Regions from separate parts of the Stenotrophomonas sp. GQ19 genome, predicted to be linked through region 3. Evidence: predicted binding sites of a transcription regulator. Region 3 holds the regulator's gene; each other region holds the start of a gene.

What was found. Region 3 encodes FliA, which starts transcription of late flagellar genes. Its sites were predicted from a motif close to TAAAGTTTNNCNNNCNNNGGCCGATAA; they were not measured.
Region 1: AC6CHL_RS04440 (HDOD domain-containing protein) is a predicted target of FliA. The motif match lies at 2,209-2,235, and genes of this name have one in related genera.
Region 2: AC6CHL_RS03330 (methyl-accepting chemotaxis protein) is a predicted target of FliA. The motif match lies at 1,484-1,510, and genes of this name have one in related genera.

The regions. Positions count from the first base shown of each region.
Region 1 is NZ_JCAXES010000002.1:57,763-61,036, forward strand. It holds gene AC6CHL_RS04435 (phospholipase D family protein) at 1-975, shown strand, start outside; gene AC6CHL_RS04440 (HDOD domain-containing protein) at 1,018-2,109, opposite strand; gene AC6CHL_RS04445 (Glu/Leu/Phe/Val dehydrogenase dimerization domain-containing protein) at 2,437-3,274, shown strand, end outside.
Region 2 is NZ_JCAXES010000001.1:778,978-782,251, reverse strand. It holds gene AC6CHL_RS03335 (PAS domain S-box protein) at 1-1,444, shown strand, start outside; gene AC6CHL_RS03330 (methyl-accepting chemotaxis protein) at 1,748-3,274, shown strand, end outside.
Region 3 is NZ_JCAXES010000001.1:279,000-282,273, reverse strand. It holds gene flhF (flagellar biosynthesis GTPase FlhF) at 1-404, shown strand, start outside; gene AC6CHL_RS01175 (MinD/ParA family ATP-binding protein) at 391-1,278, shown strand; gene AC6CHL_RS01170 (RNA polymerase sigma factor FliA) at 1,275-2,021, shown strand; gene cheY (chemotaxis response regulator CheY) at 2,038-2,430, shown strand; gene AC6CHL_RS01160 (protein phosphatase CheZ) at 2,430-3,044, shown strand; gene AC6CHL_RS01155 (chemotaxis protein CheA) at 3,049-3,274, shown strand, end outside.

The DNA.
Region 1 (3,274 bases), on a different contig from region 3:
AACATCGGCGAAGAGTATTTCAGCGCGCGGTCGGATGTGAACTTCCGCGATCTGGACCTGCTGGTTGCCGGTCATGCGGTAGACCAGGCCAACCGTATTTTTGACGAGTACTGGAACAGCGAAACCGCCGTTCCAATCGCCGCGCTGGCCTTCCACACCCCGGCCCAGCTGCGCCTGCTGGTGCGCGAATCCGAGAACGAAGCCAGGCGCGATGTCGCCCAGCCGTACCTGCGCCGTGTCCAGCAATCGCAGTCGGCGCGCTCGTACTACCGCGACGCGGTCGAGCTGCACTGGTCACCGAACGTGGAGATCGTCTCCGACCCGGCCATGAAGCACCGCCGCGATGACACGTCGAACTGGCTGGTCACCCGGCTGGTCAGCGAGATGCAGGCCACCCGCCACAAGGCGCTGATGATCTCGCCGTACTTCGTGCCCGGCGAGGAAGGCACCGACGGCATGGGCGCCATGGTCAAGCGCGGCGCCGTGGTCGGGGTGGTGACCAACTCGCTGGCGGCCAACGACGTCGCCGCCGTGCACGGGGGCTACATGCACTACCGGGCGCCCCTGCTGCGCAGTGGCGTGCACCTTTACGAACTGAAGGCGCACGGCTATGGCGACCGCAGCGGCCTGTTCGGCAGCAGCGGGGCCAGCCTGCACACCAAGGCCTTCCTGCTGGATGACCGGCGCGGTTTCGTCGGCTCGTTCAACCTCGACCCACGCTCGGCCTACCTCAACACCGAGATGGGCGTGCTGTTCGACGATGCGGTGCTGGGCGCGCAACTGCGTGCCGAGTACCTGCGCCTGGCCGACCCGGCGCAGAGCTACTGGGTAACGCTGGACGCACAGGACCGGGTGCGCTGGCTGGATCGGGCCGCCCAGCCACCGGTACTGCTCGATCGGGAACCGGACACCTCGTTCTGGCTGCGGGCCAGCGCACGCGCCATCAGCTGGCTGCCGCTGGAATCACAGCTGTAACCCGGCGCTGGCGGCAGACGCCGTCTGCGCCCCGCCCTGCCCTCAGGCCTCCGCCTCGTCGGCGTCCAGGGTTTCCACCGCGCGCCCATGCAGGCGCCGCCAGATCCACTGCAGCGCGTGCGGCGGGGTGCCGTGCTGCTGTTCCAGGATGGCCAGCGCCTGGGCCTGGCCGATCCGGCCATGCCGGCACAGCAGGCTGGCGGCGGCCGCCGCCCGCGCGAAGCGCAGGCTGGCCGACAATCCTCCCTCGGCCGTGCCGGCGTCGCGCAGCAGCGCTTCGTGCACCGCACCCGGCAGTTCCCAGGCCGCCGCGATGCGCCCGGCCACGGGCAAGGTCCAGGCATCCAGCAACTGCATGGCCAGCGCGCGCGATGGCAGCGCCCCGTCCTGCGCGGCGCAGGCGTCCAGCAACTGCCGCATCACCAACGCCGCGCCCAGGCCTTGGGTCAGCCCCAGCCACTGCGCGGCGAACGCGTCTTCATGGGTCACCAGCCGCGCATGATCGGCCGCCGCGCGCGAGGCAAGCAGCGCGTGCTCCCAGATCACCGTGCCGAACTGCGGGAAGGCCTCGCAGTGCACCTGCATCACCGGCTGCACGAGCACCGCGCTGATGATCTGGCGGATACCCTCGGTACCCACCAGCGTCACCGCCCGCTGCAGGCTGTCCACCGGCTTGGACTGCAGGCGGTACACCGGGCTGTTGGCAATGCGCAGCAGGTTGCCGGTCAACACCGGGTCCTGGCCGATGATGGCGGCCATCGCGCGGGCCGAAGCGTCGCTGTCGTTGACCGTCTGGATCAACTGCGGCAGCAGTTGCGGGCGCCGGGGCAGCTGCCGGGCCGACCAGTCGCGCTGCTCCAGTGCCGCCACCACCGCCGCGTGCAGCGCGCCATCGTGGTGCCGGTCGTCGGCGGCGGTGTCGCCACTGCGCCGCACCAGCGCCAATGCGTGCAGGCCCGCCTGCAGCGCCTCGGCGGGGGCAGTATCGGTGACAGTGCCGGGCTGCGCAGTCGGTAGCGTCACGGGCGCACGCGCGGCCCCCGCCGGCGCGGAGGCGCGCCACCTGCGCTGCCAGGTCACCGCCACGCCCAACGCGACCGCTCCCGCCAGCCCCGCCGCCACGATCACGTTCATGTCCATCCGCGCGGCCGCCTTGGGCGGCACTGCTTCTGTGTTGTCACTGCACCCACGTCGTCCGTCCTGGCATTGCTGGTACTGCGCACCGTTGCCACGGCATCGGCGCCATCTTCAGCAACTTTAATGGCCCGTGCCGTCGCAACCGGGGCCGATGCCTGTCGCGGGGTCGGGGCAAGCCCTGACAACACCCTCCGGCGGAATGCACTAGAATGGCGCCGCGCGACCCGTCCCCCGATCCGACGAAGTCGCTTTTTTTGTTTTACAACCCACCTTTTGCTGGTGCGTTCGACGCTGTTCCCAGCCGTTCGCCCCATCGGAGCCACCATGTTATTTGAAACCCTCGAAACTTCCGGTCACGAACAAGTGGTGTTCTGCCACAACCGCGATGCCGGCCTGAGGGCGATCATCGCCATCCACAACACCACCCTGGGCCCTGCCCTGGGTGGCGTGCGCATGCGCCCGTACGCCAGCACCGATGATGCGCTGGCCGACGCGCTGCGCCTGAGCCGCACCATGACCTACAAGAACGCCCTGGCCGGGCTGAACGTGGGTGGCGGCAAGGCGGTGATCATCGGCGACCCGCGCCAGGACAAGAGCGAGGTGCTGTTCCGCGCGTTCGGCCGCTACGTCGACTCGCTCGGCGGGCGCTACATCACCGCCGAGGACGTGGGCACCGATGTCAACGACATGGAGAACATCTACCTGGAAAGCGAGTACGTCACCGGCGTACACCAGGTCCATGGCGGCTCCGGCGACCCGGCCCCGTTCACCGCCTATGGCGCGCTGCAGGCGCTGATGGCCTCGATGCAGCACAAGCTGGGCCATGAAGAAGTGGGCAAGACCAGCATCGCGGTGCAGGGCCTGGGCCACATCGGCATGGAGCTGGTGAAGCTGCTGCGCGACCGGGGCGCCAAGCTGTTTGTCACCGACCTGGACAGCGCGCGGGTCGAACGTGCGGTCACCGAATACGGCGCCGAGGCCGTGAAGCCGGACGACATCTACGACGTCAACGCCGATGTGTTCGCCCCGTGCGCGCTGGAAGGGGCGATCAACCCGCAGACCCTGGCGCGGTTGAAGTGCAAGATCGTCTGCGGCACCGCCAACAACCAGCTCTCCAGCCTGGAGGTCGGCGATGAACTGCATGCGCGCGGCATCCTGTATG
Region 2 (3,274 bases), 500 kb from region 3:
CCGCCAGGTGCGGCTGTCGATCAGCCCGCTGGACGCCAGCGGTGGTCACCGGATCGGCTACGTCGGCATGGCGGTGGACATCACCCCGCTGCTGGAAGTCCGCGAGCAGGCGTACCTGGCGGCCGAAAAATTCGCCGGTGCGTTCTCTTCGGCCGCGCTCGGCATGGCGCTGGTGTCGCTGGAAGGGCGCTGGCTGGATGTCAACGACGCGCTGTGCGGCATCCTCGGCTACACGCGCGCCGAGCTGCTGGCAGTGGACTTCCAGACGCTCACCCATGCAGACGATCTCAACACCGACCTGGCCCTGGTCGCCGACCTGCTCAACGGGCGGCGCGACCACTACCACATGGACAAGCGGTACCTGGGCAAGCGCGGCAACATCGTGTGGGGCCGGCTGTCGGTGTCGCTGGTGCGCTCCGAACACGGCGAGCCGCTGCACTTCGTGTCGCAGATCCAGGACGTCACCGCCCAGCGCCAGAGCAGCCTGCAGCTGCGCGAATCCGAGCAGCGCACGCGCATCACCCTGGATGCGGTGGCCGACATGGTGCTCACCCTGGATCTGCACGGGCTGATCCAGTACGCCAACGCCGCGGCTACCCGCGCGCTGGCCGGGGAGGGCGCCGCGCCCCTTACCGGCGGCCAGATCCAGGACGTGATGGAGCTGACCACCGAATACGCGCCCCGCTCGCCGCTGGACATCGCCGTGCTGCTCGACCCGGAGAGCAACGCGGTGGACCTGCATTCGGACCTGCTGCTGTCGGTGGGCGCGCAGCTGCTGCCGGTGGATCTCACCCGTGCCTGGCTGCGCGCCGAGGACGGCCAGGTCAGTGGCGCGGTCTGGGTGATCCGCGATGTGACCCAGCAACGCGCCCGCCAGCGCGAAGCGCGCCACCTGGCCGAGGTCGACCCGCTGACCGAGCTGAGCAACCGCCGCGGGTTCGAAGCCCATCTGCAGCAGGCCATCACCCGGGTCGCGCGGACCGGGCAGTCGGCCTCGCTGATGTTCATCGACCTGGACAACTTCAAGCCGGTCAACGACAGCCATGGCCACCTGGCCGGCGATGCCATGCTCTGGGCGGTGGCCAATGTGCTGCGCCACGGCGTGCGCGATTCGGACATCGTGGCGCGGCTGGGCGGCGACGAATTCGCCGTGATCCTGGCCGGTTGCTCGCTCAAGCGCGCCCGGCGCATCGCCAGCGACCTGCTGGACGGCGTTCGCACGCTGACCATTCCCTGGGACCTGCAGCGGCTCAGCGTCGGCGCCAGCATCGGCATCGCCGCGATCGGCGGCAGCATGAGCGTGGACGACGCGGTGGCCGCGGCCGATGCGCAGTGCTACCTGGCCAAGGCGGCAGGCAAGAACAATGTGCAGGTGGAGACGCCGACCATGGAAGGGCTGGACCCGCTGGACGCGGGTGAGACCAGTGAGGGCGGGGAAGGCTGAACCTGTTGGCATCCGGCCTTCGGCAGCCCTTCGGGCCGCTAAAGCTTCGGCGGGCCGGGTCGATACCGTCTAAGGCAACGCGACCAAGGCGGGGCCACGTTGGACATTGGCTGCGCTCCCTTTGCGGCCCCGATCGCGTGACTTTGCAACATGCCGTCTGCACGCCGCAGTACCGCCGTTGTATTAGCCGCTGGAGCGACGTCCTGCACTGCGGACGTCTGCGCAAGTCCCCAAGCCAATGATGTGCCGGCGGGTTGCTCCCCGTCGGATCCCAATCGCCAACGGGCACCGAGGATCACGATGATGCTTACTTCAGGTATGCACGCGCATGTGCAAGGACGTACCGACGCCGCTGCCAGCCACTCGTTGTGGCAGGCCCTGAAAGCCAGCGTCACCGCCACGGGCCACGCACGCCAGGCCGCCAACGTGGCCGCGCAGCGCCGCCAGTGCGAGCTGGAAGCCCAGGTGGCTGCATTGCACCGGGTGCAGGCGGTGATCGAATTCGATCTGGACGGCACCATCCTGCAGGCCAACGACAACTTCCTGCAGGCCGTGGGCTACCGGCTCGATGAAATCCAGGGCCGGCACCATGCCATGTTCGTCGAACCGGCCCTTGCCCAAGGCCAGGAGTACCGCGACTTCTGGGCGCGGCTCGGGCGCGGTGAATTCGACGCCGGCCAATACCGGCGGCTGGGCAAGGGCGGCCGCGAGATCTGGATCCAGGCCTCCTACAACCCGGTGCTGGACGGCAACGGGCATCCCTACAAGGTGGTGAAATTCGCCACCGACATCACCGCGCAGATGCAGCAGGCCGCCGATGTGTCCGGCCAGCTGGCGGCGATCAACAAATCGCAGGCGGTCATCGAATTCAGCCTGGACGGCCGCATCCTGTCGGCCAACGACAACTTCCTGGCGACCACCGGCTACACACTGGACGAAGTACGTGGCCAGCACCACGCCATGTTCGTCGAGCCCGAGCACCGCCAGAGCCCGGACTACGCCCGGTTCTGGGAAAAGCTGGGCCGCGGCGAGTACGACGCCGGCCAGTACCGGCGCTTTGGCAAGGGCGGCCGCGAGGTGTGGATCCAGGCGTCGTACAACCCGATCCTGGACATGAACGGCCGCCCGTTCAAAGTGGTCAAGTACGCCACCGACATCACCGCCCAGGTGCGTGACAGCCTGGCCATGCAGCACGCCGTGGCGCAGACCCGCGAGGTGGTGGCCGCGGCCAAGGGCGGTGACCTCACCGGGCATATCGCCACCGAGGACAAGAACGGCCCGATCGCCGAGCTGTGCGAAGGCATCAATGCGCTGGTAGAGGCGATGGCCTCGATCATCGCGCAGATCAAGTTCGCCGCCGACACCATCGCGGTGGGCGCCAGCGAGATCGCCGAAGGCAACAGCGACCTGTCGGTGCGTACCGAGCAGCAGGCCGCATCGCTGGAAGAAACCGCGGTCTCGATGAAGGGCCTCACTGCCACCGTGCAGCAGACCGCCACCAACGCCCGCCAGGCCAGCGAGCTGGCGAGCGGCGCGGTGGACGTGGCCGCGCAGGGCGGCCATGTCGTGCATGAAGTGGTGTGCACGATGGCGCTGATCAACGAATCGTCGCGTCGGATCGTCGACATCATCGGTGTCATCGACGGCATCGCCTTCCAGACCAACATCCTGGCGCTCAACGCGGCGGTGGAAGCCGCGCGCGCCGGTGAGCACGGCCGCGGCTTTGCGGTGGTGGCCTCGGAGATCCGGTCGCTGTCGCAGCGCTCGGCGGGCGCGGCCAAGGAGATCAAGCAGTTGATCGCCGATTCGGTGGAGAAGGTGGGCGCTGGT
Region 3 (3,274 bases):
TGCAGGACTACAAGCTGGTGCTGATCGACACCGCCGGGCTGGGCCCGCGCGACCGTGCCCTTGCCGCCCAGCTGCAGTGGCTGCGCGCCGCCGAGCAGATCCGCACCCTGCTGGTGCTGCCGGCCAACACCAGTTTCGGCGACATGGACGAGGTGGTCCGCCGCTTCAGTGCCGCCAACCCGCAGGGCGTGGTGCTGAGCAAGCTGGACGAAACCGGCCGCTTCGGCACCGCCCTGTCGGTGGCCGTGGACCACCGCCTGCCGATCACCTGGGTCACCGATGGCCAGGACGTTCCCGAAGACCTGCACCGGGCCAGTGCCGCCAATCTTGTACTTCGCCTTGAAGATTTGCGCCGCGCGGCCGATATGCCCTGCAACCCGGAGTTGAACCATGCCGTCGCGTGAGTACGCCAAGCTGACCAAGACCTTCCCGTTGTCTGCCACCCGCAGCCAGCCGCTGGGCCCTGTGCGCACCATCGCCGTCACCGGCGGCAAGGGCGGCGTGGGCAAAACCAACGTGTCGGCCAACCTGGCCGTGGCGCTCGCCGACATGGGCAAGCGCACGCTGCTGCTGGACGCCGACCTGGGCCTGGCCAACATCGATGTGATCCTGGGCCTGCAGCCCAAGCTGACCCTGGCCGACCTGGTCGCCGGGCGCTGCACCCTGGATGAAGTGATCATGGAAGGCCCCGGTGGCGTGCTGGTGGTCCCGGCCGCATCGGGTCGCCGGCACATGGCCGAACTGCAGCCGGCCGAGCACGTGGGCCTGGTCAACGTGTTCTCCGAACTGGAGCGCGAGCTGGACTTCATGGTGGTGGACACCGCCGCCGGCATCACCGACGGCGTGCTGACCTTCTGCCAGGCCGCCCAGGACACCGTGGTGGTGGTCTGCGACGAGCCGGCCTCGATCACCGACGCCTATGCCCTGATCAAGGTGCTCTCGCGGGAACGCGGCGTGGACCGCATCCAGGTGGTGGCCAACATGGTGCGCGACCCCAACGAGGGCCGCGTGCTGTACGAAAAGCTGACCCGGGTCTGCGAGAAGTTCCTGGCCGATGTGTCGCTGAACTACCTCGGCTGCGTGCCGCAGGATGACTGGCTGCGCCTGTCGGTGCAGCGCCAGCAGCCGGTGGTCAAGGCCTACCCGTCCAGCCCGGCCGCCCAGGCGATCACCGAAATCGCCCGCCGCACCGCCCGCTGGCAGGCCCCGACCGAGCCGCGTGGTGGGGTCGAATTCTTCCTGGAACGCATCCTCAAGCAACGCGGGGTGACCGCATGAAAGGCGCCGCACAATACAAAGAGGTGCAACGCACCGCCGCCAACGAATGCATTGCCCAGCATTCGGACCTGGTGCGCCGCATCGCCCACCACCTGGCCGCGCGCCTGCCGGCCAGCGTGGAAGTGGATGACCTGATCCAGGCCGGCATGATGGGCCTGATCGAAGCCTCGCGCAGCTACGACGCCGACCAGGGCGCCTCGTTCGAAACCTATGCCTCGATCCGCATCCGCGGCTCGATGATCGACGAGATCCGCCGGGGCGACTGGGTACCGCGTTCGGTGCACCGCCGCGCCCGCGACGCCGCGTCCACCATCCGCCGCCTGGAGCAGAGCACCGGCCGTGCCGCCAGCGCCACCGAAGTGGCCGCCGCCATGGACATGCCGCTGCCGGACTACCTGCGCCTGATGGAAGACGCCGCACGCGGCCAGGTGCTGAGCCTGGAATCGCGGATCGAGGACCAGGGCGAGCTGGACACCGTCGCCCAGGGTGGCCCGACCCCGCAGCAGGTGCTGGAGCGTGGCGAATTCGGCCGCGAACTGGGCAATGCGATCGGCCTGCTGCCCGAACGCGAACAGCTGGTGCTGTCGCTGTACTACGAGCAGGAACTGAACCTGAAAGAGATCGGCGCCGTGCTGGGCGTCAGCGAGTCACGCGTGTGCCAGATCCACGGCCAGGCCGTGCTGCGCCTGCGGGGCCGATTGAAGATCTTCGAGGCGGCCGACGCCGGCCTCGCGAACACTTGATACCGAGGAAAGTGCTTTGAACAAGAACATGCGTATCCTGATCGTCGACGATTTCTCGACCATGCGTCGTATCGTCAAGAACCTGCTGGGCGATCTGGGCTTCACCAATACGGCCGAAGCCGAGGACGGGCATGCCGCGCTGTCGCTGCTGCAGAGCCAGCCGTTCGATTTCGTGGTCACCGACTGGAACATGCCGGTGATGACCGGCATCGACCTGCTCAAGGCGATCCGCGCCGACGCCAAGCTGAAGACCCTGCCGGTGCTGATGGTGACCGCCGAAGCCAAGCGCGAACAGATCATCGAAGCGGCCCAGTGCGGCGTCAACGGCTACATCATCAAGCCGTTCACCGCGCAGACCCTGGAAGAAAAGCTCGGCAAGATCTTCGAACGCCTGGCAGCGAGCGCCTGATGGAAACCCTTCGCGACAAATCCGCGCTGGTCCAGCGCCTGCAGGACGCCCTGGCTGCGCTGGAAAGCGGCGATGAAGCCGGCTGGCGCCGGGAAATCGACGCGCTGGCTGCCTTGCGTACCCAGCCGATGATGGCCGGCCTGAACCGGCTCGCCCGCGAACTTGGCCAGGCCCTGGGCGAACTGCCCAGCCTGCCCAGCGAAGCCGGCGAGCTGGACGATGCCTGCGCGCGCCTGGACCACGTGGTGACGATGACCGAACAGGCCACCCACCGCACCCTGGACCTGGCCGAGGAATGCCGGGCGCTGACCGAACAGCTGCGTGCCAACGGCCTCACCGCCGACCAGGACCAGCAGCTGGACCGGATCCGCCACAACCTCACCGAGATCGCCCTTACCCAGAGCTACCAGGACCTCACCGGGCAGATCATCCGCCGCGTGGTGGGGATCGTGCGTCGCGTGCATGAAGGGTTTGGCGCACTCGGCCTGCCGCCGCAGGACGACACCGCGCACAAGCGTGACAACGGCCTGGCCGGCCCGGCCGTGAGTGGCCTGGACCGTCACCAGGTTTCACAGGTGGATGCTGACGACCTGCTTTCGGATTTGGGGCTGTAACACCATGAGCGCTGTTCCAGACGATATTGCCGCCGATTTCATCCTCGAGGCCCAGGAAATCCTGGACCGCCTTGGCGAACAGCTGGTGTCGCTGGAGCAGTCGCCCCAGGACAGTGACCAGCTCAATGCGGTGTTCCGTGGCTTCCACACGCTCAAGGGCGGTGCCGGCTTCCTCGGCATCCAGGCCATGGTCGAGTTGTGCCATGCCGCCGAGGAAACCCTGGGCATGG